2 regions of the Lysinibacillus sp. LK3 genome follow, and region 2 is predicted to be linked to the other one. Evidence: riboswitches for the same ligand, from Rfam matches in the RefSeq annotation. Region 2 holds a riboswitch; the other holds the start of a gene.
The links. Region 2 has a riboswitch for cyclic di-GMP ahead of VK91_RS09495 (hypothetical protein). Riboswitches for the same ligand answer to the same signal wherever they lie in the genome.
Positions count from the first base shown of each region.

Region 1 (15,828 bases), on a different contig from region 2:
ATCGAACAATTGGTATCGTCTTTAGCTTGATTCTAACTATAGCTGGTATTCTAATTGCCATTATCACAGCCAGTACCATCTCTAAACCTGTTACAGTAGTAGCCGACCGGATGAAAGAATTAGCAGATGGAAATTTGCAACTAGAGCCTTTGCCTGTAAAAACACGAGATGAAATTGGAACGTTAATGGTAGCAGCCAATGACATGAACGAAAAATTAAAACAAACGATCCAATCTATCTACTCGGTTTCTGAAACAGTAGCAGCTAGTAGTGAAGAACTTGCTCAATCATCGAATGAGGTACAAGCAGGTACTGAGCAAATTACAGTAACGATGCAAGAGCTGGCATCTGGTACAGAAACACAAGCATCTACCACAGGTGATTTGGCAGAAACAATGACAGCATTTAAGCGTAGCATTCATGAAACTACACAAGAGGGCATTGAATTAAGCGAACATTCTAGTCATGTTCAAAAATTAACGGTTTCAGGGAAAAGTTTAATGGTGCAATCTACCAAACAAATGGCTACAATAAATGAAATTGTATTAGACTCTGTGAAAAAGGTAGAAAATTTAAATGAACAGTCTGCTGAAATATCCAAGCTAGTGTCAGTTATCGATGATATTTCAAACCAAACAAATTTACTTGCATTAAATGCAGCAATCGAAGCAGCACGAGCAGGTGAGCATGGCAAGGGCTTTGCTGTTGTGGCAGATGAAGTCCGAAAGCTTGCTGAGCAAGTACAGTTCTCTGTCACGGATATTGCAACAATTGTCCAGCGTATTCAAGGTGAGACTGGCAATGTAACATCTGCCCTTCAGACTGGCTATGAGGAAGTAAAAAGAGGAACCACACAGCTCGATGAAACTAATGAAACATTTGAAAAAATTTCTGATGCTGTTGGGGATATGATAGTTAATATTTCAACGATTACAACGAATTTAAATCAGCTTGCTCAAAATTCGGAAACCATTAATGCTTCTATTGATGATATGGCCTCCATTTCACAGGAATCCGCTGCTGGCGTTGAGCAAACAACAGCAACTGTTGAGGAAACCGCCGCTACAATGGATGAAATCGCTAGAAGTGCAAATCAGCTTGCTGGAATGGCCGAAGAGTTAAATACGCAGCTACAGCAATTTAAAATTTAATCATCTAAACAACAAAGGCTATCTCAAATTTTTCTATTTTGAGATAGCCTTCTCTCTTATTGCCAATGACTTATTGGCACTCGTTCCAGTTCATGACGTTTAATAATAACACTTATCTTTTGAAACCATTTCTCACAAAGCTCTATGGCTTCTTTATAGTCGTCCTCCTCTTTTGATATTGGATCTTCACTATTATCCATGAACATATATTCTTGAATAGGCTCTGATAAATGATCTACTACTAACTTTAGCGATAGCTGTGAAATTGTATCTTCTTCTACCTCCTCTTCTTCTATTTCATCTGCTTCAGCAAGTAAGGAACCACTCATTAGATGATTCTTTGTTCTAACCGTAAATACTTCATCTTCCATGATGGCAACCTCATATATTCTGTTAAATGGAACCTCTATAATTTTTAGTTCTTCGTCTAAAGCTTCTCTTCGGGCGAAAATAAGCATGTTTGTCTGTTCATTTAACAGTAAAGCATTTAAAGCATCATTGGAAACTGTACATTGTGTATGAGGAATAGCCATTATCTCCTCCTCACTAGCTTCCGTCATGGCTGTCAAAGTTTGTATGGAAATATAACGCTCTTTTAAATAACGGATACTCCCTAGACCGACTAAAGCCAGCCCGATTAAAAAAAATAGTTGCTTAATAATGACTAATTCAATGGCATTTGCTAGATAAAGATAGACAATCCCTAATAAAATGAAGAAAATATTTTTCATCCAATTCCCGCCTTTATCAAGATAATCACTAGAAAAATTCAGATGATGTACTAGCAATAGTATTCTTGATTCTATCGTTTCATTCTAATAAAAAACACGAATTCATTGAACTTTACAATGAATCCGTGCTTTTGCTTTTAACGACCAATTAGCTCTTCTTTACTACTTACGTCGTCTAATGTTTTATCTTTTTCTATTTTATGCATCTCAAGAACATGCTCAGATGGCGGAACGAGTATGCTCACCACGACAATTGTGATACCAGTTATAACAACACCTGAAAATACAGGAGCCTGCCATAATTCATTTAATAGACCTATGAAGCCTTCTGATTGGATTGTCAGACTAGGTACGAATGTTAGTGATGTCACAATGTAATAAACTAAGCCAACGGAAATACTTGCCCAAACTGCTGGTGTACTGACACGTTTCCAAAATGGTCCTAAAACGATTGGCCAGAATATTGTTACGAATATAATATCCCAAGCTAAATAAGCTAAATCAATTACTTTTTGGAAGCTTACAGCTAGCACTAAACCTAATAAAGCACTAGCTAGAATAATAGATCTCGAAAATCTTAATAGCTTCTTAGGATCAGGATTGTGATTAATAAAATCTAAATAAATATTCTTTGTCACAATCCCTGAAGTCGCTACATAACATGCAGCTACTGTAGACATCCCCATGGCTGCCATGGCTGTTAAGAAAATAGCTGCTAATAAAGGAGGAAAATAACCTTGTGCAAAGGTAAGCATCAATGTTTCTGGGTTTGTGCTTTCAGGATAAATAGACTTAAAGGCTTCCCCTAGCATCCCTGGAATCCAGCTAATTGCAATGACAATAATACCAGCAATAATCATGCTTCGTTGTGCCACCCGTGGACTTTTTGCAGCAGCTACCCTCTGCCCAAGGTCAACTGCAGGGATATCTCCAAGTGCTAGTACAAGATACAAAGTCCAGAATTCTGCTCCTGCCTTCTCAAATAATGTACTGATATTCCACCACTCGGGATTAAATGTAACGTCTGGATAGTAAAACAAAATAAAAATGGTAATACCCAAAATACCTGCCACTGCAAGTGCACCTTGTACGATTTCAGTATAGGCTACTGCCCATAAACCACCAATAACTGAATAAATAGCCGTTAGCGATACAAATAGAAGCGCCGCAGGTATAAAATCAATTTGCAATAATTGCTGAATAATATACGTTCCACCAACTGTTAACGCCGCTGCATTAAAAACTCCAAAAGCAATTGCCATAACAACCCCTGTATAGGCTCCTAGCTTTTTACTGCCATAGCGTAAACCGTAGTAATCTGCTAATGTCCAGCCCTTTAAACGTCGCAATGGCTTTGTCCAAATGAGTGCTCCAAGAATCATACAAGTCCCTAAACCACCCATTGTTGCCGAACCTTCAAAGCCACCACTTGTATAGCCAGAGCCTACCGCTGCAAAAAAGAAGGGAGCTGCTAATAATGCAGCGACTAAACTACCCGTGACAACGGATAAAGGCATGCTCCAGCCAGCAACAATTAAATCCTCGGCTGTGTTGACACGCTTATAGCCTTTATAGCCAATATAATAGATAAATAATAAGTATAAGCAAAAGATAATAATATTTAACATTATTTACTCCTTCGTTTTCCATTAACCGTTCATTACGACCCCACCATTTGGCGTTAAAATTTGACCTGTATAGAAGTCAGCATGATTAGAGGCTAAAAATAATACACTTTTCGCAACTTCTTCTGGTTGTGCTAAACGTTTTAATGGATATTTTGCGGATTCTTCCTCCACATAGTTATCGCCAAACTCTTGTAGAATGTCCGTAAATGTTCCACTAGGAGCAACTGCATTGACAAGTATAGAAGGTGCTAATTCTCTTGCTAAAGCCTTTGTAAAAGCATTAATAGCACCCTTTGCAGCTGAATAATGCGTGAATTCTTCACAACCCAAGCTACCAATATCAGATGAAATATTGATGATTTTTCCTGTATTACGTTCCTTCATTCTTTTTGCTGCTTCACGGCAATTATAGAAACAGCCATATAAATGAACTTTAATCATACGATCCCACTGCTCATCCGTTAAATCTGTAATGCTGGAACCCTGTGCAAATCCAGCGTTATTTACAAGAATATCAAGATTCCCGAGATGCTCGTCCATAAATTGATGCATCGCTTGTACTTCTTGAGAGTTAGAAACATCTGCGTGGAATATTAAAGCTTTCACACCCAACTTTTCTGCTTCTGCACGTACAGCTTCTGCCTCTTGCTCATCCCCAATATAATTAATTAAAATATTGGCTCCATGTTGCGCAAAGCCTAAAGCAATTGCTTTACCGATTCCTTTACTAGAGCCTGTAATTAAAACATTTTTTCCTGTAAAATTAATGTCCATTATGATCATTCTCCAATTTGAATTTTGCCACTAGACCTTGCAGCTCTTCTGCTGTTTTGCCCAGTGATGAAGAGGCATCCTTTACTTCCTGCATGGTAGATAATTGCTCTTGTGTAGAATTCGAGACATTTGAAGAGAACTCTGCTGACTGCTCTGCAGATTGTTTAATATTATTAACAGATGCCGCCACTTCTTCTGAGGATGCAGAAATTTGTTGTGAGGCTGCTGAAATTTCACGTATTTGGCTAGCTACTTCTTCTGAGGAAGTAAGAATTTCTTTAAAGATTTCGCCTACTTCATTGGTAAATGCCATCCCTACCTTAACATCCTCTTTACCTTTCTCCATAACCGTGATAGAAGCGTTTGAATCAGACTGAATAGAACTAATTAAATTGTAAATTTCTGTTGCTGATTGAGAGGATTGTTCAGCTAAGCGTCTCACTTCATCCGCAACAACGGCAAAGCCTTTACCGTGTTCACCTGCTCGTGCCGCTTCGATCGCAGCATTTAAAGCTAATAGATTTGTTTGATCAGCTATAGCAGTAATTAAGCTAACAATTTCACTTATTTTTTTAGTATTAACATGTAGTCCATTAATGGTTGTCCCTATTTGTTCAACAGAATCATTAATTAACTCCATTTGAGCAATAACTTGTTGTACAACTTCATTGCCTCGTTCAGAAGCCTGTGATGCTGAAATAGAGGATTCCGCAGCTACATTTGCAGAATCAGCAATTTGCTGAATACCTGTTGCAGTTTCTTCCATAGCAGCAGCTGTTTCCTCTGTCATGGTCATCGAGGCCTCAGCATTTTGTGTAATTTGATTCATGTCTAGTGCAATATTTGTTGAGCTGTTATAAGTTTCACCAGCATGTACCGTTAATTGATTGGCTGCTGAAGAAACGTGATTGGATGTATTGCGTATGTTTAAAATAATATGTTGCAAATTAGCCACCATTGTACGAATGGATTCAGATAATTTACCAATTTCATCCTTCGATGTCTCTAAATCCACATCTATTAATTCACCATTTGCCACTTGATTGGCAACGTTCACTACTTTTTTCAGTGGCTTTAATAGTCGATCTATAATTATGTAAACTAAAACTAATAAAATTAAAATGCCGATAATGGCAATGACAATTTGCTTAATCACACTTGTTTTAATAATCGTATTGATATAATCAGCGGAGTAATCAATCCCTAATAGGGCAATCAGTTGGCCATTATCATCTTTAATAGGACTAAAAACCGTTCTCCAAGAACCAAAAGGATCCTCGAATATATCAGTTACCTCTGTACTATTATTTTCAATAGCTAATTTTGCTGTTTCTACATGTTCATCCGCTAAATCAGTAAAAATTTCACCGGCTTCATATACTTCATTTAGATTAGAGGTATAGCCAATTGGATTGACGCCACCCTCATCCTTGACATCCCAAATATAACTCCAGCTCATAATACCTTGCTGGTCCTGAATCATATCAAGTTGCTTTTGGATCTTTGTAAACTTTGCGTTTGTTTCCCCTTTTTCGGACAGCAAATCTTTTACTTCATCACTGTCTAAGTTCATAGCTGTTAATAAACCAACACTTTTTAATTCTTGCTCCAAATCCACATTCATCCGATTATTCAATTCACTAATACTTTGCGTCGTAATAATAGCGATAAGCAGTAATACAACGATAGAGACTGTTAGTAAAAGCTTATTTTTTAATGATGTGTTTTTTAACAACTTCATTTCCCCTTTTCCTCCTTTGAACTTTACTTGCAAAAAAATGCCTATTTCAAAAGAAATAGGCATAAAAGAACAAAAACTAGAATGAGAATGATACAACTAGCACTCTTTTGCAACCCAGCCGCCATAGCATTTATTGCCTTAGACCTGTAGCTTTGCGTCTTTACTTTTCAGTAAATTTGCCTATATTTCCCTACCAAAATTAACACAGTAGGTAAAAGTAGTCAATGCTCTCTACTTAAAACATACATATTTTATACTAGCTGTTCCTTCATTAATAATTATATAAATTACTTAATTATGATTCATCTATTGAACAAAATAAAAACAGCTACAACCTCAATTAGCGTTGTAGCTGTCCACTTTCAATTCACTTACCCCTAAGTGTTTGAATAAATTATACGTTTTGTGTGACAAGTAATACGGAAGGTATAAAGGATAACGCAAACATAGCGATATACCATACGGAAGTACGACGTAATGAAAAGCGTACTTTTTTTCGTTCCGCATAAAAAATATCTAACATAACTGCAACAATAAAAGGCATTGTAATACATGCAATAGCTACTAATAAGATGTCAAAATAAATCATACAAGCACCCCTTTGTCTGTGAACATTTTTCATCTTTTTTGTGAACATTTTGTGATAATTTTATTGTACACATTTTCGTCACAAATTGTCAACGAGTTTTAAAGAAAAAAATGGCACTTTATGATTGATATCCATTGTGCATTATGCTCTATATTTATATGTTAGGCCCCTTAAAAAATTTCGTACGAATGAATCGCCACACTCTTTATAATTACGATGACTTGGATTTCTTAAAATAGCACCTAATTCACCTTTTGTAACTTTAATGCCGCCGTCATATAAAATCTCAAGCATCTCCTCAGTTGTTAAAGCTAAAGCAATTTTTACTTTCTTTAGCAGCATATTATTTGGGCTTTCTTTACCTGACACAGGTAAAGGTCCAACAGCCTGTCCTTCTCTTGGTTTCTGAGGCCCGCGTTTAAAAGTAATTAATCCATTTAAAAATGCCTCTAACATTTTATTATTACATTTGATGTATTCCTCTGGCGCTTCTTCCTCATCATTAATCTTAATCAGCATATTTAATACTTCTTCCTTTGAATAATCCATGCCACCAAGTTTAAAAATTTCTACCATATCTACATTTTTTATATCGAACGCATAGCGTAAACGAATTAAGATATCATTATTTGTCATTTATATGTTCCTCCTTTAATTAACCTTATATAGTAAAGAGCCAGGCTTAATTATAACAGAGAGTTTGCTGATTATTGCTAGCTTTCCACAAGTTGTTGTTGTTAGCAAATAGCGTGTGCATTTCCTACTTTTTAAATGTATGAAAAATTTAATCGCAACCATTCTAAGGTCAAGGAGGTGAGAACAATGGCTAACAATAACCGCAGTTCAAATAAACTTCTAGTACCTGGAGTACATGAGGCTGTCAATCAAATGAAATATGAAATTGCACAAGAGTTTGGCGTTCAGCTTGGGCCAGAAGCATCTTCTCGCGCAAATGGTTCCGTTGGAGGAGAGATTACAAAACGCCTTGTTGAAATCGCTGAAAAACGTTCAAAAGGTTTATTATAATTAAATACTAATAAGAAAAGAACGAATCCCATTTACATAATTGGAATTCGTTCTTTCGTGCTCTATAAAATTATGCTGTTTGCAATTCCTTCCCTGAGCTCTTAAGCGTTAGCATAACGATAAAGGAAATACAATACAGTGCTGCTAAGTAAATCATCACGACAGTCATATCGTAGCTTTGTAAAATAAAGCCTACAAAGATTGGTGAAAACCCACCTATAGCTCGTCCAAAGTTAAAAATGGTGTTTGTTGCTGTACTGCGAATTTGTACTGGATAAAAGCTACTAATTAATGCACCATACCCTGCAAACATACCATTAGAGAAGAATCCTACAACCGCACCGCCTACTAATATCGCTACTGCACCTGTTGCAAACGAGTAAAAGAATACAGCACATGAAGAGGCTACTAAAAAGATCCCGAATGTTCGCTTTGCACCAAAACGATCCATAAATCTGCCAAACGTCAGCATTCCAATGATCATGCCAACTGCGGTACTAATTGTCCACAATGCTGAGCTTGAAACCGATAAACCTTGCGATTTCTGTAACATCGAAGGTAGCCAAATCATTAGACCATTATAGCCTGCAATTTGAACAGTTGCCATTAGAATTAGGGAGAGTGTTGTCATGGTGATACGAGGTGAAGCAAATAATTGTGCTAATTTCCCGTTCTCTTGCTTATTATTTTGTTGTTTCTGCGCTGCTAACCATTCTGGTGATTCATCAATATTTTTACGTACGATAAAGGCGAAAATAACTGGTAGTAATCCTACAAAGAATAATGCACGCCACCCTAAAGTTGGTAAAATAATAGCACTTAATAAAGCAGCTAAAATTACTCCATATTGTGCACCTACACTGACATAAGAGGATGCTCTACCTTGTTTATTCTTTGGCCAGGCCTCCGCCACAAGCGCCATCCCAATACCATATTCTCCGCCAGCACCTAAACCAGCGATAAATCTATAAACATAAACTTGTTCAATACTTGTTGCTACTCCTGTTAAGGCCGTTCCGATGGCAAACAAAATAATCGTATACGTAAACACTTTTACTCGACCATATTTATCTGCTAATACACCGAAAATAATACCACCCAGTAGCATCCCAATATTCGTGATGGATGAAATCAATCCACCTGTTGCAAGATCAATATTAAATTCTGCAATAATCATTGTCATAGCAAAGGAAATAAACATAATGTCCATTCCTTCTAGCGTTAGCCCTGCCACTGAAGCAACCACGGTTTTTTTACGATAATCCATTCTTTTTAGCCTCCATTTTCTAGTTGTCGATCTCTTTTAGTGAATGGATTATAGCTGTCTTGTCCATTCTCTTTTGAAGCCTCACGGGACTTCCTTTAAAAGAGGGGTACGAAACAATAATAAAAGCCCTTCCGTCACAGAGGACAAAAGGGCATGACAAAGCAAAGATATTAGCTTAAAAATATCACATAGCCCTTTTCAGCCTCTCTGGACCGTATTAAAGGATTTATATATCGTTCATTTATACCGTTCTACATTCTATAAGATTACTGAAGAAAAAGCAATGGTCGAATAGTGGAAATTCAACACGGTATTTCTATAAAGTTTTGAGCAAACTGATAAATTAGATTGGCAGGTACAGCCAAATTAAGGTTTTGACCATCATCGAAGCCTGCTGTAATCAGACCAACCAATCGCCCATGCATATCCAATAAAGCACCACCTGAACTGCCATTTGATATAGCGGCTGTAAATTGAATCATAGACATTTGCCGAATATCACGAAAACCCGAAACAATCCCATCAGAAACTGAGTTAAACAATCCTAACGGACTGCCAATCGCCACAATTTTTTGCCCTCGAACTAATTGTCCATCCATTTTTACAGGTAAAGGATGGCTTATTCTGTCTACCTTCAAAATAGCCAAATCATGCATATCATGATATTTTACAAATTGATGGGTAATATACTCGTTGGTATCATTTTCATAGAGCACAGAATAATATTTTCCACCACCCACAACATGCAGGTTTGTTAAAATATATCCATCTTGGTGGAGAACGACACCAGAGCCATAGCATAAAACCTTGTCATCCTCCCCGAAGGTCTTAATCATCACAACAGATGTGGCTAAGGAGGCTAATTGCTCATAACTCCACTCCTCTGTCGCATTCGTTTTTTGAGCAGGAATGTTCAATTGTCTTGAAGTACTTTTAATAGGCAATGTTATTTCTTTTTCATAGAAATGACGACACATATGTAAGGTAGAAGACGCTTCTATTATAGGGTACATATTGGCAATATCTCCTTTGGGATTCATGTAACAAATATCGCACCCCAGTGACGATAAGAAATATAAAAATAGTAATTCATGCTGCGTAATGTCACCTATAAAAACAATTTTGGGGGACGTTGGATTTTCCTCCGAAAAAATTTGTGGTAAATAATAATCCATCCAATACAAAAATTTAACTGCAAAATTTTTTAACAACGTTTCATTAGGATAAGGCTGATTTTCTTTAAATAGTTGAATCATCTGTTTAAAGCTTAGCTTTTTTGTCCATTCAAGTTGATCACTCGCTAATTTACTGCACAAAGATAGCTTATACAGTAATTGCGGGTTTTCAGCAGCAGTCTGCCACATTCTCCAACTTTCCGACAATCTATCTACATCTTCCTTATTACGAATGACCTCAAGCTTATGCAGTCGTAAATAAAAAATGCTTTGCTTGGAGAAATACTCCTCCATTTTTAGAATCTCATCTTTATAAAAATCTACAGAATCAGGTATACCGATATATCGTAGAAAAACAACTTCCTTCGTAAGAGAATGTTTGTTGTGATTAATTTGCATAAACTCCTGAAAAGTATTTGCTGATTTATTGTATTTAATTTTTAACGGTCTAGTTGTCACAATCATCTTCATACAACTCCTATAAGCTCTTCATTACATATAATGGTACTTATATACAATTCTCTGATGTTTCTCTAAATCCTCTATTGATTGCAAACAAAAAAACCCGACTCTATAAAGAATTGGACGTAGCTTTGGAATAAAGATTTAGAATAACAACTCCCAATGTTTTCTAGTTGTTCATTAGTATTCCATTAGTTGTTAATGCCACTCTAACATAATTAAAAACTAAAAAGATGTTTTATCCATTCAATTTAGTGGAATAGATTGAATGTGAACATATATAGGAGGGATCAATAATGACAGTCAAATTGACAGTAGAAAACGTAGTACAGGCGAAACAAGAAGTGGAGAAATTAGAAGCGCAAGGATATCTTCGAGATAACATTTACATCTTTGCGCACTATGAAGAACGTGAAGATGATATTAACGAAGCACTCGGGACTGAAGAAGCTGGTATTAGCGAGCAAGGGTTCCTGACTTCTCTGAAGAACCTGGTGAATTCCCGTGGAGATGAACTCCGCAACAAGTTAGCTTCTGTCGGATTAAGTGAATCGGAAGCTGCTCAATTCGAGAAGGAACTGGATACAGGTAAATTGGTCATAGTTGCCAATAAGTAAAAACAAACCCGGGAATCCAATCCCGGGTTTGTTTCATTTTACACCTTCGTCTCTGTATTCAAGATAGCCTTTCAACTATTGTCAATGATCTGCTCGAGGAAATTTTCTTCTTCTTCATTAAAGAGTCTTCTTTAGCAATATGGTCCTATTCATAAAGAATGACACTTTTCCTTATTACGGAAAAGCACCCGATAATGGAATAACTAAATATGATTTCCATCAGATTATTATTTCTCCCAAATTAATACTGCACGTTCTAAAACTGAATCCCAAGAATCCTTTCCTCCAGGAACCATCTCTTCTGAATCAAATTCCACATAATATACCGCATCGTTATTTCCACTTTCAGGTAGAACAAAGGTATCTTCTTGTCCAAGCCTCTTTTCATCATCAATCAGGTTTCTCGAAGGTGAATCAGTCATTGTTTTTGTATAATAAATAAAACTCACAATCTTTTTCTCTCCATCAATTTCAAATTCCTTAGGAAACGTTCCGTGAACACCTGCACGGCTTTTGCCATAATATCGGGAAACCAACTGATGATCATTTTGTCTTTCGATTTTGATCAAATCTTCCGAATAAGGAATAACCGTTTCAAAATAGAAAACAGACAAATAGGTCCCCAATAAAATAAGTGCCGTTATGAAAACCGAAGTAATGGAAATGATCACTTTTTTCTTACGCCATTTTTTACTGATCTCTTTAAATTGAAAAGCCTTATTTTCTGCCGGGATATAAAGTTCCTGTTTCATGGCTTCATATTCTTTTTGACATTTTTCACAATGCTGTAAATGTTCGTCTACCATTTCTTTTGTATCTTCACTAACTACCTCATCAACATACAGAGGTAAAACATCTTGAATAATTGTGCATTTAATCTCTTTCATAATTCATCGCCTCCATATACTCGATAATTTGTTTTCTCGCTCTGTAAAAGGTAACCCTTGCCCACCCTGCACTTTTTCCAAAAAGACGTCCTATCTTTTCAAAAGGTAATTCTCCAAAAGTACGTAATGAAAAGACCTCCTTATATGGCTCATTCATCGAGTGAAGAAACTGATGAACCATGAAGGCATCTTCTTCATTCATCAAATGCTTTACAATTTGCACTTCCATACTTGATTCTTCTACTGCACCTGAATCTACTTGTCGTTTCTTTCTTTTGTAGTGTGAGAAATATGTATTTTTCGCAATTGTAAAAAGCCATGCTCGAATATCCTTAGAACCATCAAATTTTTTTATTGCTTTTAATGCCTTAAAAAATGCTTCTTGTGTTATTTCCTCGGCTATGCGCTCATCGTGACTTAATGATAGGATATATAAATAAACTTCTTTAAAGTATTCGTGATAGATTTCCTCAAAGTCCACCTATTTTCACCCCTTTCACTTATATAACTCTTAGAATTTAATTACGTTACAAAAATATGTTATTTTCGATTACCAATCTACAAATGATTCAGGGGCAATATTGTTATTTTCACAAACATAAAAACAAGAGCCCCCTAGCATCTGACAAAACCTCAATAGCGACAAATTGAAAGGAGCAAAGAAAGGGAAATCTCATCCCAAAATCTTTGCTCCTATTTCTACTGTTATTTACTTGACTTTATTGGTAGTTCCATCATTTCATTGTCATTCAATATTGTTTGATTCAAAGTTGTCCAGTAATACACGCACTTCATCCGTTGATTTTGTGTTCATCAATTGACTTCTTAATTCACCAGCTCCTCTGAATCCTTTGACATAAATTTTGAAGAAGCGATGAAGTCCTGTGATGGAACGTGGTAGTTCTTCCGCGTATTGATCTTGAAGATCGAGCTGCAGTCTTAAAAGATTAAGATACTCTTTACTGCTATGCTCTTTTGGCTCTTTTTCAAAAGCAAAAGGATTTTTAAAAATACCTCGTCCAATCATCACGCCATCAATCCCGTATTGTTCAGCTAGTTGGAGTCCCGTTTGACGGTCAGGAATATCTCCATTGATCGTCAGTAGCGTATTAGGTGCAATACGGTCACGAAGTTTTTTGATTTCCGGAATAAGCTCCCAATGCGCATCTACTAGGCTCATTTCCTTTCTTGTTCGTAGATGAATCGAAAGGTTCGCAATATCCTGCTTTAATATATGCGTTAGCCAATCCTCCCACTCATTTACATCCTTGTAGCCAAGCCGTGTTTTCACGCTAACAGGCAGTCCGCCCGCTTTTGCTGCTTGAATTAATTCTGCGGCCACATCTGGTCGGAGAATAAGGCCACTCCCCTTCCCTCTTGATGCTACATTCGGTACAGGGCAGCCCATGTTAATATCAATGCCTTTAAAACCTAGCTCTGCCATCCCAATACTCATTTCACGGAAATATTCGGGATTATCTCCCCAAATATGTGCCACCATTGGCTGCTCATCTTCTGTAAAGAGCAAACGACCGTGCACACTTTTCTTTCCCTCTGGATGACAGTAGCTATCCGAATTTGTAAACTCAGTAAAAAACACATCTGGTCGACCTGCTTCACTTACAACGTGACGAAAAACAACATCCGTTACATCTTCCATCGGTGCAAGCACAAAAAAAGGCCGTGGTAAATCGCGCCAAAAATTATCTATCATGTTAATTCCAAATCCTCTCACTATGGACATATTGATATATTTACCTCATTACCTAATAGAGGTAGAAGCATTATTTATCAAGAGCTAATGTAAAAATCAACAATGTTTATTTTAACGAAAATCAGTCCTAAATGGTATTTTAACAAACAAAAAAGTAGATGGTATAGATTATTTCTACCTCATCTACTTTTATTATACCTAATTTTCATTTCTATATTTTTTCGAATGGATCCATTTGTGAGGTGGATTTAAACAAAATAGATAATATGACTGCAATACTATCGGGTGGAACTCAAATATTTACTTTCTATATTTGAGTTCTGCCGTTATCTTCTTGCATCTGTTTATTATACTGTACCTCTGGTTTCTCTGGTTTTTTCGACCAATAGGTAGCGAGAATCGGACCAGAAATATTATGCCAAACAGCCCCAAGTACACTAGGTAGGGCCGCTAAGGGACCGAAGTGGGCAGTGGCTAACGCTACACCCAGACCAGAGTTCTGCATTCCAACTTCAATTGAAATAGCTCTTCGATTGCTTTCATCAAGGCCTAATACACGGGCTGTTATATAACCAAATAACAATCCGAATGCGTTATGAAGCACTACAGCTGCAAAAATAATGGAGCCTGCCGAAGCGATGGTATCGACATTACCAGCAACAACAGCAGATACAATAATCATAATAGCAACTACTGAAATAAGAGGAATCACATTAATACTTTTTTCTACGATTTGAGGAACAACTCTTCTGATAATAATCCCTAGGATAATAGGGATAATAATTACTTGAATAATTGAAGTAAACATTGCTATTGGATCAACTGGCATCCATTTACCTGCAAGTAATAATAGGATGATTGGTGTGGCAATTGGAGCTAATAATGTCGAAAAGGATGTCATTGTGATGGACAAAGGTACATTTCCTTTAGCTAAATACACCATGACGTTTGAAGCAGTTCCACCAGGTACAGATCCAAGAAGGACTAGCCCTGCAGCTAATTCTGCTGGCAAGTTCATTATATAAGCAATTAAAAAAGCGGAAAGTGGCATGATAACATATTGAGCACATACACCAATAATGACTGGTACTGGATTCGTGATAACCAATTTAAAATCAACTGCTTTTAACGTCAGACCCATGCCAAACATAACAATGCCTAGCAAAATCGTGATATACCCGCCAAATATTAAAAAGGGTTCTGGAGCTATAAAGGCAATAACAGCAATACAAATAACCCATATAGCAAAGTATTTTCCAGCAATCGTACTAATCGCTTCTAAAATTTTCATATTTCCACTCCCTATATTTTTATTTTCAATATTTTATTCGGATTGAAAAGTGTGTCAGGGTCAAGTGCTTGTTTAATCTTTTCCATCACTAGAAGTGCTTTACCGTGTTCTTTCTCTTGATATTTCTGCTTACCAATGCCCACACCATGTTCTCCTGTGCAAGTTCCTCCTCGTTCCAGTGCATACATCACAATCAACTCATTTAATTCATCAGCTTTCTTTATTTCCTTTGGATCATTCATATCAATCATTAATAGTACATGGAAATTTCCATCACCAACATGTCCAACAACCCCACCTGTAAGCGCTAACATATCAAGTGCTTCTCTTGCATGTTCAATAGCACCTGCTAACTCGGATATCGGTAAGCAAACATCGGTTACCATTAGTTTTTTTCCTGGATGTCCATGGACATAGGCGTAAGCTAAATTATGGCGAGCTTCCCATAATTGATTTCGGGCTGCATTATCCATCTCAAATTCAATATTTTTGCAATTATGAGCCGCTACAATCTCTTTCATAAATTCTACATCCTGCCTTAAGCCAGCCTCATTTCCCTCAAATTCCAAAAATAAGGTTGGTTGTTCTTCATAAGCTGTTTGACTATACAAGTTCACTTGTTTCATTGAAGGTTCATCTACAAGTTCAACTCTTGCAATGGGAATTGCCGCTTGTAGAATACTCACAACTCCTTCCACAGCATCATTCACTGTTTCGAAGGACGCTCTAGCAGCCATGACACATTCAGGAATACCATAAACTCTTAACGTCAACT
Region 1 is NZ_LDUJ01000025.1:81,073-96,900, forward strand. It holds gene VK91_RS18240 (methyl-accepting chemotaxis protein) at 1-1,151, shown strand, start outside; gene VK91_RS18245 (hypothetical protein) at 1,208-1,882, opposite strand; gene VK91_RS18250 (sodium:solute symporter) at 2,020-3,510, opposite strand; gene VK91_RS18255 (SDR family NAD(P)-dependent oxidoreductase) at 3,532-4,284, opposite strand; gene VK91_RS18260 (methyl-accepting chemotaxis protein) at 4,274-6,025, opposite strand; cyclic di-GMP riboswitch class I at 6,131-6,216, opposite strand; gene VK91_RS18265 (hypothetical protein) at 6,420-6,614, opposite strand; gene VK91_RS18270 (DUF1456 family protein) at 6,756-7,250, opposite strand; gene VK91_RS18275 (alpha/beta-type small acid-soluble spore protein) at 7,437-7,640, shown strand; gene VK91_RS18280 (MFS transporter) at 7,711-8,907, opposite strand; gene VK91_RS18285 (trypsin-like peptidase domain-containing protein) at 9,210-10,547, opposite strand; gene VK91_RS18290 (general stress protein) at 10,841-11,161, shown strand; gene VK91_RS18295 (zf-HC2 domain-containing protein) at 11,389-12,048, opposite strand; gene VK91_RS18300 (RNA polymerase sigma factor) at 12,035-12,529, opposite strand; gene VK91_RS18305 (tRNA-dihydrouridine synthase) at 12,794-13,762, opposite strand; gene VK91_RS18310 (bile acid:sodium symporter family protein) at 14,070-15,053, opposite strand; gene VK91_RS18315 (FAD-binding oxidoreductase) at 15,065-15,828, opposite strand, start outside.
Region 1: another riboswitch for cyclic di-GMP. It lies ahead of VK91_RS18260 (methyl-accepting chemotaxis protein); the one in region 2 lies ahead of VK91_RS09495 (hypothetical protein).

Region 2 (15,828 bases):
CGATTGCAGTAGCAACGGATGATGCCTTATTTGTACCTGTTATAAAACACGCAGATGAAAAATCCATTAAAGGAATTGCGAAAGAAATCAATGAACTGGCTATCAAAGTTCGTACAGGAAAATTAGCAATGGATGACATTACTGGTGGTACATTTACAGTGAATAATACAGGTGCATTTGGCTCTGTTCAATCAATGGGCATCATCAATTACCCACAAGCAGCGATCCTGCAAGTGGAAAGTATTGTAAAAAAACCTGTTGTTTTACCAGGTGGAATGTTTGCTGCACGTGATATTGTGAATTTATGTTTATCATTAGATCATCGTGTGCTTGATGGACTTGTCTGTGGTAAATTCCTAAATAGAGTAAAAGAAATACTCGAAAATACAAATAAATCTTCAACGTCAGTCTACTGATGACTTGTCGGAAACCTGCTGTATAAGGGTTTCCGATTTTTTTTATGCTTTTCGAGTCGCAATTTGTCATGTAGAATAACAAATAGAAACTACTAAGGGGGGAAGCTGATTAAGCGTCCGCATGTCAAACAACATGAAAAATATTGAATTTGAAATACCAGCCTATTCAGACTGGCAAGATGCAGCAATCAAAGCTTTAAAAGGGAAACCATTTGAGTCACTATTCACAAAAACAAATGAAGGTGTTACACTACAGCCGCTTTACACGCAAGAAAGTTTAGTAGCTAAGCTTGGAGAAGAGCTTGATTTACAAGTTGCCACAATCCGTTCCCTACAAAATGATCAAGTATTTCAGGTGGCACAACAAATTCACGCTGATTCAAGCGAAGCTTTTTTTGCACAGCTTGAGGATAGTCTAGCTCGAGGCAATGAAGTTATTACAATTGATAGCCGAGTGAGCTTTGCTTGGACAGAAGAAGTATTGGTCAAATTAGCATCATATTTCTCAGAATATTCGTTTAAAATTACTATTGAAAATTCAAAAGACCCATTATTAGCAGTATTCGACAACATTCCAGTAGATCAACAAGAAGCCATTAAAGGTTACATGATTTCAAAAGACCCTATCACTTTGACTGCATTTCCGAACGTGCGCTCAGTCAGTGCAGACACAACTGTTTATCATAATGAAGGTGCTAACGCTGTACAAGAATTAGCCTATGCACTTGCATTAGCAGCCAAATTTGCAGAACAAGAAGAAAGCTTTGAAGCGTTCTCGAAGAAATTCTTTGTATCATTTGCCATTGATACACAATTCTTTACGGAGATTGCAAAGCTACGTGCTTTTAAAGTACTTTGGAAAGCGTTCTCATCCGCTTATGGCGTAACAGATCATATCAAAATCCCTACTGTTGCTGAAACATCATTAAGAAGCTTTTCTAAATTAGATGTGTATGTAAATTTATTACGCTCTTCAAATGAAGCGCTTTCTGGTTTAATCGGTGGTGCTGATCTCTTTACGGTTCATCCACATGACGTGTTAACAAAACCTACGGATCAATCCATTCGTATCGCTCGTAATGTATCATTAATTTTAAGAGAAGAAACAAATGTCTTAAAAGTAAAAGATCCAGCAGGGGGCTCTTACTTTATCGAGTCGTTAACAGCAGATTTTGTGAAAGAAGCATGGGCACTATTTTTAGACATCCAGGCAGCTGGCGGTATCGATGAATATACAGCCTCTGGCAAGCTTGCAGAAGAAGTGGAAGCATCCTATCAAAAACGCATCAAAGCTGCCCAAACACGTAAGCAATCATTAATTGGAACGAATATTTATGCTAATCCAGCTGATATTCTTGAACAGGATACAAATCCATTATTTGCTGATATTAAGCGTATCGCTGCTCCATTTGAGGACTTACGTGCAGACATGACAGCAGCAGATGTAAAAACAGGTATTTTAGCATTAGGATCATTAAAAAGCTCTAAACCACGCGCAGATTTTGTAGCGGGCTTCTTAAACACAGTGGGTCTTGTACCAGAAAAAAGTGAGCCAGTGACAACTGTAGAAGAGGCAGTAGCTTGGCTGAAGGCGACAGAGGCTAAGTATGTAGTGATTGCAGGCAATGATGATGATACAAAAGCATTTGTATCAGTCATTTTAGCTGAAAAACCAGCGAATGTGCTTGTAGATGTAGCGGGCAAATTTAAAGACGAAGAAGAAGCATGGTTAGCAAATGGCTTAAACGGCTTTATTTTCGCAGGACAAAACATCATTGAAAAATTACAGTCCGTGTTTGCGAGCATGAAGGAGGTCCAACGATGAGCAAGCCAAATTTTAATGCAATAGAAATAGAAAAGGTTTTAACAGCTGAAGCACCTCAAGCGTCTGAAGATAAGTTCATGACAAATGAGGGGATTGAAATTAAAGATATTTACACAAAAGAAGATATTAAAGAGGCTAAACATCTAAATGATGTGGCAGGGATTGCACCCAACACACGTGGACCATACCCTACTATGTATGTAGCACGTCCATGGACGGTTCGGCAATACGCTGGTTTCTCAACTGCTGAAGAATCCAATGCCTTTTACAAACGAAATTTGGCCATGGGACAAAAAGGTCTTTCTGTCGCGTTTGATTTAGCAACACACCGAGGCTATGACTCTGATCATCCACGTGTAACAGGGGACGTAGGAAAAGCTGGGGTTGCGATTGACTCAGTTGAGGATATGAAAATCCTTTTCGATCAAATCCCGTTAGACCAAATGTCAGTTTCAATGACAATGAATGGTGCCGTATTACCCGTCCTTGCATTCTATATTGTAGCAGCAGAAGAACAAGGGGTAACGCCAGATCAATTAGCAGGTACTATTCAAAATGATATTTTAAAAGAATACATGGTGCGTAATACATATATTTACCCACCAGCTATGTCAATGAAAATCATTGCAGATATTTTTGAATATACAGCGAAGTATATGCCAAAATTTAACTCTATTTCAATTTCTGGTTACCATATTCAAGAAGCAGGCGCAACAAATGACATTGAGCTTGCCTATACATTAGCAGATGGCTTGGAGTATGTTCGAACAGGATTAAAAGCAGGTATTGATATTGATGCATTTGCACCTCGCTTATCGTTCTTCTGGGCAATTGGTATGAACTATTACATGGAAGTTGCTAAAATGCGTGCAGCACGTCGTATTTGGGCACAAATGATGTCTACGTTTAACCCGAAAAATCCAAAGACATTAGCATTACGTACGCACTCCCAAACATCTGGCTGGTCATTAACTGAGCAAGATCCATTTAACAATGTTGCACGTACTTTAATCGAAGCAAATGCCTCTTCGATGGGACATACGCAATCCCTTCATACAAATGCATTAGATGAAGCGATTGCACTTCCAACAGATTTCTCAGCACGTATCGCGCGTAATACACAGTTATTTTTACAAGAGGAAACAGCGATGACAAAAGTCATTGATCCTTGGGGTGGTTCGTACTACGTAGAGAAATTAACAGAAGAAATTACGAAATCTGCTTGGGTGTTAATCGAAGAGATAGAAGCGCTTGGTGGTATGGCTAAAGCGATTGAAACGGGACTTCCAAAAATGAAGGTTGAGGAAGCAGCAGCAAAACGTCAAGCTAAAATTGATTCTAAAACAGAAACGATTGTTGGCGTGAATAAGTATCGCTTAGCAAAAGAAGAGCCAATTGATATTTTAGATATCGATAATACCATTGTTCGTCAAAAACAAATTGAACGTTTAGAAGCGATGAAGGCAGCTCGTGATGAAGCGGAAGTTCAAAAACATTTAGCTCGCTTAACGAAGGCGGCTCAAGATGGAGAAGAAAACCTGCTAGCGGTAGCAGTGGATGCAGCGCGCGCTCGTGCTTCTTTAGGTGAAATATCTGATGCAATTGAAGCAGTTTCTGGTCGTCATAAAGCGGTCATTCGTTCGATCTCTGGTGTTTACTCTGCAAACTTCTCTGATGAGGAGCAAATTGCGGAAGTGAAACAAATGACAGAAGAATTCCTTGAAAATGAAGGTCGTCGTCCGCGTATTTTAGTTGCTAAAATGGGACAAGATGGACATGACCGTGGTGCAAAGGTTGTCGCAACTGGTTATGCAGATTTAGGCTTTGACGTAGATATTTCTCCATTATTTATGACGCCTGCTGAGGCTGCTCAAATGGCTGTTGAAAATGATGTTCATGTTATTGGTGTGTCTTCACTAGCAGCAGGACATAAAACATTAGTGCCTGAATTGATAGCTGAGCTTGAAAAACTAGGTCGTGAAGATATTATCATTATTGTGGGTGGTGTTATACCAGCACAAGATTATGATTTCCTTTATAATGCCGGTGCAGTAGCCATTTTCGGACCAGGTACAGTGATTCCTGTATCCGCACAAAAAATTATTGAAGAAATCTACAAACGTTTAGGCTATGAGGAAGTGTCTGAATAATGGACAAAAATAAAGGAATGGAAGAAAGTGCGCTATTTGTCATGGACGGAGTAGAGGCGACTCACGACGGGATGCAATATGGTACACCCAAAAAGTTCCGAAAGAAAAAGGCAGACACTCTAAATGTAGGAGAGCTTGCACAACAAGTACGTGCGGGCTCTCGCACACATTTATCAAAAGCCATTACCCTCATTGAAAGTTCAAACGCTACCCATAAAGTACAGGCACAAGAACTATTGCAGGAGCTTCTTCCACATACAGGCAATAGTATCCGAATTGGCATAACAGGTGTGCCTGGGGCAGGAAAAAGCTCATTCATAGAGGCTTTCGGTACTATGCTTTGTGATATGGGGAAACGAGTTGCTGTTCTTGCCATTGATCCAAGTTCTTCTCTATCGGGAGGAAGTATACTTGGCGATAAAACGCGTATGGAAGAGCTCGTTAAGAAGCCTAGTGCATTTGTGCGTCCATCGCCATCGGCAGGTACCCTAGGGGGTGTTCACAAAAAGACACGAGAAACCATGTTAGTTTGTGAGGCAGCAGGCTATGATGTGATTTTAATTGAAACAGTTGGTGTTGGACAAAGTGAAACCTATGTCCGTGGCATGGTTGACTTCTTCCTGCTTCTAGTTTTAACAGGAGCGGGGGATGAATTGCAGGGCATGAAAAAAGGCATTATGGAATTAGCAGATGCAATTGTCGTGCATAAGGCGGATGGTGATAATGTACGTCTAGCTAAAAAAACGGTTGCAGAGTACAAACAAATTTTGCACTTTTTACAGCCTGCTACACCTGGTTGGATGTCAACTGCCATGCCTGTTAGTTCACTAGAAAATCGAGGACTTGATAAGGTTTGGGAAACAATTGGGGAATTCAAGCAAATCGTAGAAGCAAATCACTATTGGGCTACCCGACGCCAGCAACAAACAAAAGAGTGGTTCCAATCGATGATTACCGATCATTTAATAGATCTCTTTTATGGAAACCCGCAACGTAAAGCACAAGTACAACAGCTTGAACGTCAAATTTTAAGTGGACAGTTGACAGTTACACAAGGTGTGGATCGTTTATTTAGCGAGGAGCAGGAAGACAAGTAAACGAGTCTTATTGAAATCGTAGTAATTTCAACTGAAATGTGTTGAGCAAGTAGGTGCACAAATTGCTTGCAAACTGCTATGATAAGAGATGGATAAGCGTCAAAAATCTACTATCTGAAATATAACTAAATTGGCGCGAACTTGAAAGGAGCTATCGCTATATGAATATGGATTACGATTTATTTATGCAGGAAATTTTAAAAACAGCACGTGCTGAAATTGAGGCAGCTGGTTATGAACAATTAACAACACCAGAAGCTGTAGAAGAGGCGTTTGCTCGTCCAGGTACAACATTAGTAATGGTGAACTCAGTGTGTGGTTGTGCGGGTGGTATCGCTCGTCCAGCAGCAGCACAATGCGTTCATTATGATAAACGTCCAGACCATTTAGTAACAGTGTTTGCAGGGCAAGATAAAGAGGCAACTGCAGCAGCGCGTTACCATTTTGGAGAAGATCATCTACCTTCATCACCATCATTCGTTCTATTAAAAGATGGACAAGTTGTCGCAGAAGTGGGACGCTATGAAATTGAAGGGCATGACCCAATGTCAGTTGTGACAAATTTACAAGCAAACTTTGAAGAATATTGTGACGAACTTTAAGTCTATTCTTGCATAAGAAAAATCATTTTCAACCAAGTAGAAAAGCCTCATAGATCATGCTATCTATGTAGGCTTCCTACTGATCCTCATGTATAGATAGTTTCATTATTATTAAAATTTTTGTAATATTGGCTAAATAATTAGCTGAATGAGTGAAGAGTACTAAAGGATGGGAGGCAGTCGGCCTGAAGAAGTTTTCAATCGGCTATCGAACTTTAAAAACAGCAATTGGTGCGGCCATCGCTATTGCCATTGCACAGTATTTTGATTTAGCCTCATATGCATCTGCTGGTATTCTAACCATATTATGTGTGCAACCAACAAAAAAGAAATCCATTTATGCAGCCTATACACGATTGGTTGCAAGTATTGTAGCAATGCTTTTTGCCTTTGTAAGCTTTGAGTTATTTGCTTATCATCCACTTACACTAGCAGGCATGCTTATACTCTTTATTCCTACCATTGTATCTTTAAAGGTTGCGGATGGATTTATCTCCAGTGTCGTGATTATTATGCATATTTACGCTGCTGAAGGTTACTCATTAACACTTGTTTATAATGAATTAGCGTTGATGGCTATCGGTTATGGAACAGGGATTGCCATTAATATGTATATGCCAGACATTCAAAAGGAATTAAATTACTACAGAGTCAAAATAGAGGAGCTATATAGTAAGATTTTTTTAGAAATTGCCAGCTATTTACGGCAAGGAGATACGTTGTGGAACGGCCAAGAAATTATCGATGCAATCAAAGCACTAGAAGAGGCAAAATCATTAGCGTTTAAAGATGTTCAAAACCATTTTACAAGACGTAAAAATGATTACTATGTATATTTCGATATGCGAGAGCAGCAGCTAGAAATTATCGAAAGAGTGCTACCCAAAGTGACGACATTACCTGTTATAGTACAAGAGGCTGAAATTGTGGCAGATTTTTTACAAGACCTAGGTGAGCATGTTCATTCGGGGAATACGGCTAGTCAGTACCGCGAAAAGCTCGAACATGTTAAGCGCGATTTTTCTCAGCTTCCTTTACCACAAAGCCACGAGCAATTTATCGCTCAGGCAGCCCTCTATCAGTTTATAGAGGAAATGGACAGGTATTTAGAAATAAAGCAGTCATTTAAAGGGTTAAAGGCTAAAAAAGAGCGCCCACAGTAGTGTGGACGCCTCGTGCTTTGCCTTAAATTATCATAGATAATCCGAATGCTAGAGATGAGATTAGCATAATTGCGATCATACTATAAATAACGACTTTTTGAAATTTTTTATTACTCATATGCTCGTTCGCTCCTTCTTTTCTTATAAATAGTTTAGCAAATCTGAAAAATTTCTCAAGTAGTAGAGTTTTGACAAAAAAGTCTGTAAAATAGAGTATGTACCATAACAGAAGGAGATGTCACCATGGAGAAAGTAGACCATATTGGGATTGCAGTGCGCGATCTTGATGAACGCATTACATATTATACAGAAACTTTGGGCTTAAAGTTGATGAAAGTGGAAGAAGTAGAATCTCAACAGGTTCGTGTGGCATTTATCGATGCAGGGAACGTGAAAATCGAGCTATTAGAACCAATGAGTGATAAAAGTGCCATCCATGGTTTTATTGAAAAACGTGGAGAAGGAATTCATCATGTTGCGTTTGGTGTGACGGGAATTCGTGAACGAATGGCAGAGCTTCGTGAAAAAGGTGTACGTCTCTTATCCGAAGAGCCAGGGCCAGGTGCTGGAGGGGCAGAGGTTGCGTTTATGCATCCTAAATCCTCATTTGGGGTGTTATATGAATTATGTGATAAAAGTGGAAAAGGGGATAAGTGATTAGTATGGATATGTTCGACAAAATCAATGACTTGTATGACCGTAAAACGGTAATTGAACTTGGTGGTGGCTATGATCGCATCGATAAGCAGCATGAGAAGGGGAAACTTACTGCTCGTGAGCGTATAGACTTGTTGCTAGACGAAGGTACATTTTTCGAAATCAACCCATTTATTACACACCGTACAGTAGACTTCGGCATGGAGAAAATGGAGGGACCTGGTGATGGTGTCGTAACTGGATTCGGTAAAATTAACGGACGTCCAGTATACTTATTCTCTCAAGATTTCACAGTGTTTGGTGGGGCGCTTGGAGAAATGCATGCGAAAAAAATGGCAACAGTGATGGATCTAGCTGCTAAAAATGGTACACCATTTATCGGCATCAATGACTCAGGCGGTGCACGTATTCAAGAGGGTGTTCTTTCATTAGATGGCTATGGTCATATCTTCTACCGAAATGCCATTTATTCTGGTGTGATTCCACAAATCTCTGTGATTATGGGACCTTGTGCTGGTGGAGCTGTTTATTCTCCAGCTATTACTGACTTTATTCTAATGGTGGATAAGACATCTCAAATGTTCATTACAGGACCTAAAGTAATCGAAACGGTAACAGGAGAGAAAATTTCTGCTGAAGATTTAGGTGGTTCGAAAGTAAATAATGCGGTCAGTGGGAATGCTCATTTCCGTGCTCCTTCTGAAGAGGCAGCGATTGATGAAATTAAAAAACTATTAAGCTACTTACCACAAAACAATAAAGAAAAGGCACCTCGTCAAGCTAGACCTGAAGGGGATGACTACCGTCCAGAAATCGTAGATACAGTACCAATCGAAACAACACGTCCATATGATGTACGTAAAGTTGTTGAGCAAGTAGTGGATGAAGGTTCGTTCATGGAAGTACATGCAGAGTTTGCTAAAAACGTAGTTGTCGGTTTTGCACGTATTGCTGGCGAATCAGTTGGACTTGTTTGTAACCAACCAAAAGTTCTTGCTGGTGGCTTAGATATCGATTCTTCTGATAAAGCTGCTCGTTTCATTCGTACTTGTGATGCATACAATATCCCAATCATCACATTTGAAGACGTTTCTGGCTTCTTCCCAGGTGTTAAACAAGAACATGGTGGTATTATTCGTCATGGTGCGAAAATTCTTTATGCTTATTCAGAAGCGACTGTTCCAAAAATTACAGTGATTTTACGTAAAGCTTATGGAGGCGCTTACGTTGCCTTAAACTCTAAATCAATTGGTGCTGACCTTGTATTTGCATGGCCAAATGCTGAAATTGCTGTTATGGGTGCTGCTGGCGCAGCTAACATCATTTTTGCCCGTGAAATTGCAAAATCAGATGACCCAGAAACAACTCGTGCAGCAAAAATCGAAGAATATAAAGAGAAATTTGCTAACCCATATGTTGCAGCATCTCGCGGTATGGTAGACGACGTAATCGATCCACGAGATACACGTATCAAGCTGATTCAAGGACTTGATATGCTGTCAAACAAACATGAAACACGTCCAGAGAAAAAGCACGGTAATATTCCTCTATAATAGTCATACAAGCCTAGCAGCTCAAAAGTTGCTAGGTTTTTCATTGCCAAAAAGTGAAACATTTTTGTTTGTCATCCGTACTGATAGATATGAGGAGTTGAGATGAATGGAATGGCAGCAATTACAAACAGAGCAAGAAAAGATTCATGCACAACTTAGAAAAGCATCTAGATTAAACGAACAAAATCAGTTAATTGATGGGCAAATTAAACATACACAACAGGAAATAGACACTCATACAGCAGCACTCCACCAAATTCGATCCAAACTTGATAAATTGGATGGTTTCTCGTTTATGAATATGATTCGTACATGGACAGGGCAACAAGATGAACTGAGGGCAGAAAAAATTGATAAGGCGGCAGTACTTGAATTAAAGCTGAATGAAGCAAAGAAAATGCAAAATGATTTAGCAGAGGACAACGTGCAAGTGATGAATCAGCTTGCCCAGATTGATGAAAATGCGCTACAGCAATCACTTCAACAGGTCTACCTTAAAAAGAAGAAGTATTTACAGATTCATGATGCTGCCCAAGCAGAAAGGCTAGAGCATTTAGCACATGAGGAAATGCTAACAAAGCAGCTCATTAGAGAAATTAAAGAGGCGGAGGAAGCGGGAGAAGTAGCTCTTACAAGGCTAGGGCAAGCAGCAGCTTCATTACATTCGGCCAATGGATATTCCACATGGGATACATTTTTTGGCGGTGGGCTGATTGCTACGCACTTAAAGCATGATGCACTCGATCAGTCTGAAAACTATTTACATAGTGCTCAAATTGCGTTACAAAGGTTTCATAATGAATTATTAGATGTTCATGATATGTCTACGAAATCGCTGCATATTGAAACAGATGGGTTTGTTAAGTTTGCTGATTACTTTTTTGATGATATTTTTTCAGCATGGTCTGTTCATTCTAAAATCTCGACAGCAAGGGAACAGGTCTCGCGTGTTCAAGATGATGTACATAATACGATTTGGCGCTTACAGGATAAACATAATAAAGCTGTCAACTACTTACAATCATTAGAAAAAGAAAAAGAGATTATTTTCAATGACTAGGGAAAGTCTGAGATTTTTCTCAGACTTTTTATTTTGGTAGTATTGTTCAATGATTTCAACTCTTCTGACGTTGTGCTAAAATGATACATATACTATAACGTGGAAATACACGTAAACTAAGGGAGTTTTACAACATGACAAGTCGTTTAGTAGAAGAGTTTTTTGAGCTCGTACAAATTGATTCGGAAACAAAACATGAACAACTAATAGCACCAATTCTTGTAGATAAGTTAACTGCACTTGGATTTTCAGTGATTCAAGACGATGCACATACGCGTAATGGACATGGGGCAGGTAATATTATTGCCACATTAAAAGGCACATTGGATGTAGAGCCAATCTATTTCACTTCTCATATGGATACTGTCGTTCCAGGAAAAGGCATCAAACCGTCTTTGCGTGAGGATGGCTATATCGTATCAGATGGTACGACGATTTTAGGTGCCGATGATAAAGCAGGACTAGCTGCTCTATTTGAGATGGTCAAACGTTTGAAAGAGCAAAATATTGCACATGGCGATATTGAATTTATTATTACGGCTGGTGAAGAAAGTGGCCTTGTTGGCGCTAAAGAGTTAGATCCAGCTAACATTAAAGCAAAATATGGATTTGCGGTTGATAGCGATGGCAAAGTTGGTGGTATCGTGACAGCAGCACCATTCCAAGCGAAAATTTTCACAAAGATTATTGGAAAAACGGCACATGCAGGGGTTGCTCCTGAAAAGGGCATTTCTGCCATAACAGTCGCATCAAAATGCATTGCTCAAATGAAACTGGGTCGTTTAGATGAAGAAACGACAGCGAATATTGGGCGTTTTGAAGGTGGACAAGCGACGAATATTGTTTGTGACGAAGTGACAATCCTTGCAGAAGCACGCTCTATAGACAAAGCTAAATTGGATGCGCAAACAAAGCATATGCAAGATACGTTTGAACAAGTAGCTGCTTCTTTAGGCGCACGTGCAGAGGTAGAAGTGAAGCTGATGTATCCAGGCTTCCGTGTAACGGAATCGGATAAAGTAGTTCAGGTAGCGATGGCTGCTGCACGCAATATTGATCGTACACCGACACTAGGCATTTCTGGTGGAGGCTCAGATGCAAACGTCATCGCAGGCTTTGGCATTCCTACAGTTAATTTATCTGTTGGATACGAGGATATCCATACAACAAATGAAAAAATACCAGTAGAAGAACTTGAAAAATTAGCAGATTTACTAGTAGAAATCGTCAAAGAATCGGCGAAAAACTAACAGTCGAATAAGGATGTGACCCTATGGAAAGTGTCAAAGCAGTCGTTTTTGCTTGTGGGACAGAGGAGTATGCTGTGCCTGTGGAGCAAGCGATTTCAATTGAAAAATTAGAGCAAGTAACACCTATTCCTCATTTACCTAACTATCTTCTAGGCTTTACAAGAATTCGCGGTGAGCTTGTACCTGTTCTTGATTTTGAACGCATACTGTACAATCGTTCATCGAATACAGCAACTGCTCGTATCATTGTGTTGAATACAGATGTTGTTAATTATGGATTACTTGTTACAGAAGCACGTGAAATTCTTGATTTCGATGAATCAGTACTTCAGCAATTGGGTCTAGTCAATTATAGTAAAACACGCTATTTTACTGCGGTAGCTAATCTTGAAAATCGAATGATAACTTATGTTGATCCAAAAATACTGGTTAATTCATTAGAGGGCATTCGAGAAATTATCAATTATTTACACAAAATGCTTGAAAATGAAAAGGAAAACGTAGAGGCTTAAGTTCTCTACGTTTTTTTATGTTTGAATAGTAAATTTAACCTGTATTTTGTCGTTTTTACCTGATCATACATGTGACAATTATGCATTATACCTACAGACAAACAATTGCTAACCGCGTATGATAATGGTTAAGAAAAAACTGAAAAAGGCAAACTTCACCGAAAGGGAGGGACGCAAAGCCATGAGTCTAAACACTATAATTTCAGTGCAAGATTGTCAGGTTGCCAGGTTCTGTTCTAGGAGCCGTGGCGAGTAGAATGGAGTTAGTTCGTATGAAGAGACAATTAAAAGTATGGACCGCACTAATCGTCATCATGATTAGTTCATTAGCTTTATCAAGTGGAAAGGTTGATGCAATGTCTATACAGGAAAAGGCTACTTGGCTGTGGGATACATCCCTCATCATTGATGACCAAGAAAAAATATTATTATTTTTAGAACATAACGATGTCAATAAAGTTTATCTGCAAATCGATCAAGGCATAGCGAGCAATGACTATAAGCATTTTATTAGTAACGCTTCTCACAGAGGTATTCGCATTTATGCATTGGATGGTGCTGCAAGCTGGGTTTCAACTGAGGGTAGTCGAAGCCAAGACGAATTGTTTAATTGGTTACATACATATAATGAGAATTCAACTCAATCTGAGCAATTTTCTGGGGTTCACCTTGATGTAGAACCTTATTTAAATAGTGGATGGAGTTTACATCAAGCACAAACGATAGAATCCTATCAAACACTAATAATGAAAGCAAGTGAGAAAGCAAGTCAGTTACAACTTACTTTAGAAGTAGATATGCCATTTTGGTTTGATGAAGTTCAGTATAATAACCAATTTGGAAAAGGGTTATTAGCTGATTGGGTCATTGACCATACGGATAGTGTGACGATCATGGCCTATCGTGATGCTGCAAAAGATATTATCTCTATTGTAGAACATGAAATCGCTTATGCTTCCACTGTGAATAAATCAATTGTAATTGGTGTAGAAACAGGCGCTTCAGAGGAAGGGGAAAATATTACTTTTTATGATAATGGAGAAGCCTTTATGAATGAACAGCTTATACTTGTTCAGCAACATTTTTCAAATAACGATGCTTTTCATGGAGTAGCCATTCATTATGTGGAGAATTGGATGACCATGCGTCCATAAAAAAAGTCCTTCCAGTGTTAAACTGGAAGGGCTTTTCTATTGGTATTAGGAGAGTCGACCACTGTAGTCCTCGAATTTAAATTCACGAATGACTTTAATACCTTCTTCATCATTATAAGAAACGATAGATGGTAAGTTGACACCGTTAAACATATGGTTTTTAACCATTGAATAATGAGCCATATCTGTGAATACAAGACGATCACCTGGTTTTAATGGCTGTTCAAACGAATAATCGCCAATCACATCACCAGCTAGACATGTTAGTCCGCCTAAGCGATACGTGTGTGCTAATTCATTTGCTTGTCCAGAACCAATAATCATTGGACGGTAAGGCATTTCAAGTACATCAGGCATGTGACATGTTGCTGATGTATCTAAAATAGCAAGATCCATTCCATTTTCTTGAATATCTAGCACCGTTGCTACTAAATAGCCTGTATTAAGGGCTACTGCTTCACCTGGCTCAAGATAAACAAGCAGGTTATACTTTTCTTGAATATAATTAATGATGTTCACAAGTTTTTCTACATCATAATCATCACGTGTAATATGGTGACCGCCACCGAAGTTTAACCATTTCATTTGGTGTAAAACATCACCAAATTTTTCCTCAACTACTTCAATAATACGCTCTAATGTATCAGAATTTTGTTCACACATCGCATGGAAGTGTAAGCCATCGATACCATCAAGCTGTGATTTATCAAAGTTAGCCAATGTTGTACCAAGGCGAGAGTTTGTGTAACAAGGATCATAAAGAGCTGTTTCAATTTCAGAGTATTCAGGATTCACACGAATACCACATTCAATTGTTTTACCAGCAGATTTAACTTTATCCTTGAACTGAGCCCATTGGTTAAATGAGTTAAATACGATGTGGTCCACATAGCCTAGAAGCTCGTCCATTTCATGCTCAATATAAGCAGGTGCATAAACGTGAACTTCTTTGCCCATTTTTTCATAGCCAAGACGTGCCTCATGCAGTGAGCTAGATGTAATGCCCGCTAAATATTCCCCTACTAGTGGGAATGTTGAATGCATAGAGAAGCCTTTAAGGGCTAATAAAATGCGGCAGCCTGTTCGATCTTGAATTGATTTTAAAAGCTCAAGATTCTTTGTTAATAATCGCTCATCCACTACATAAGAAGGGGATGGAACTTTTGAAAAATCAATTGGTTTCATCGGCTTAATTCCTTTGCATCTAAATCAAGGTCTAATAATTCTGGGTTATGGCTTTCTTGCCACGGTAGACCCCATTTATTTAGTGCATCCATGAATGGATCTGGATTGAAATCTTCCACATTCCATACACCTGGTTTACGCCATTCACCGTTCATCACAAGCATTGCACCGATCATAGCTGGTACGCCAGTTGTGTAAGAAATCGCTTGTGAACCAACCTCGTTGTAGCACTCTTCGTGGTCACATACGTTGTACACATAGTACGTTTTTTCTTTGCCATCTTTTAGACCGCGAATGATACAACCGATGTTTGTTTTACCTTTTGTACGTGGTCCAAGTGAAGCTGGATCTGGTAATACCGCTTTAAGGAAATGGATTGGTTGAATCATTTGCCCTTCGAATTCGATTGGCTCAATTGATGTCATACCTACGTTTTCTAACACTTTTAAGTGTGTTAAGTATTTTTCAGAGAACGTCATCCAGAAGCGGATTTGTTTTAAACCTTTGATATTTTTTGCAAGGGATTCAAGCTCTTCATGGTATAGAAGGTAAATATCTTTTGGTCCGATTTCAGGTAGGTTATACACTTCTTTTTTCTCAAGTGGTGCAGTTTCAATCCACTCGCCTTCTTTCCAGTAACGACCATTCGCTGTAATTTCACGAATGTTAATTTCTGGGTTGAAGTTTGTTGCGAAATGATATCCATGATCTCCCGCATTGGCATCCACGATATCGATATAGTGGATTTCATCAAATTCATGTTTTTGTGCATGAGCTGTGAAAACGCCTGTTACACCTGGGTCAAAACCGCTTCCAAGTAATGCAGTTAAGCCAGCTTTTTCAAACTTCTCTTTATAAGCCCATTGCCATTTATATTCAAATTTTGCCGTTTCAGGTGGCTCGTAGTTTGCAGTATCCACATAGTGCACACCTGTCGCTAAGCAAGCATCCATAATCGTTAAGTCCTGATAAGGTAGAGCCACGTTAATCACTACATCTGGTCCGAAAGCTTTAATAAGCTCAATAACCTCTTCTGTATTGTCTGCGTCTACCTGTGCAGTATGAATTTTTGTTTTTCCGCCATCTAGTTTTTCTTTTAGAGCGTCACATTTTGAAACAGTTCTACTTGCGATACAAATTTCCTCAAATACGTCCGAATTTTGAACACACTTGTGTACCACAACACTGGCAACTCCGCCAGCTC
Region 2 is NZ_LDUJ01000014.1:299,354-315,181, forward strand. It holds gene VK91_RS09440 (dihydrolipoamide acetyltransferase family protein) at 1-416, shown strand, start outside; gene VK91_RS09445 (methylmalonyl-CoA mutase family protein) at 538-2,241, shown strand; gene scpA (methylmalonyl-CoA mutase) at 2,238-4,391, shown strand; gene meaB (methylmalonyl Co-A mutase-associated GTPase MeaB) at 4,391-5,488, shown strand; gene VK91_RS09460 (BrxA/BrxB family bacilliredoxin) at 5,650-6,090, shown strand; gene VK91_RS09465 (aromatic acid exporter family protein) at 6,243-7,253, shown strand; gene prli42 (stressosome-associated protein Prli42) at 7,276-7,371, opposite strand; gene mce (methylmalonyl-CoA epimerase) at 7,497-7,910, shown strand; gene VK91_RS09475 (acyl-CoA carboxylase subunit beta) at 7,916-9,463, shown strand; gene VK91_RS09480 (hypothetical protein) at 9,570-10,523, shown strand; gene VK91_RS09485 (M20/M25/M40 family metallo-hydrolase) at 10,658-11,773, shown strand; gene VK91_RS09490 (chemotaxis protein CheW) at 11,797-12,285, shown strand; cyclic di-GMP riboswitch class I at 12,423-12,514, shown strand; gene VK91_RS09495 (hypothetical protein) at 12,558-13,439, shown strand; gene nspC (carboxynorspermidine decarboxylase) at 13,485-14,624, opposite strand; gene VK91_RS09505 (saccharopine dehydrogenase family protein) at 14,621-15,828, opposite strand, start outside.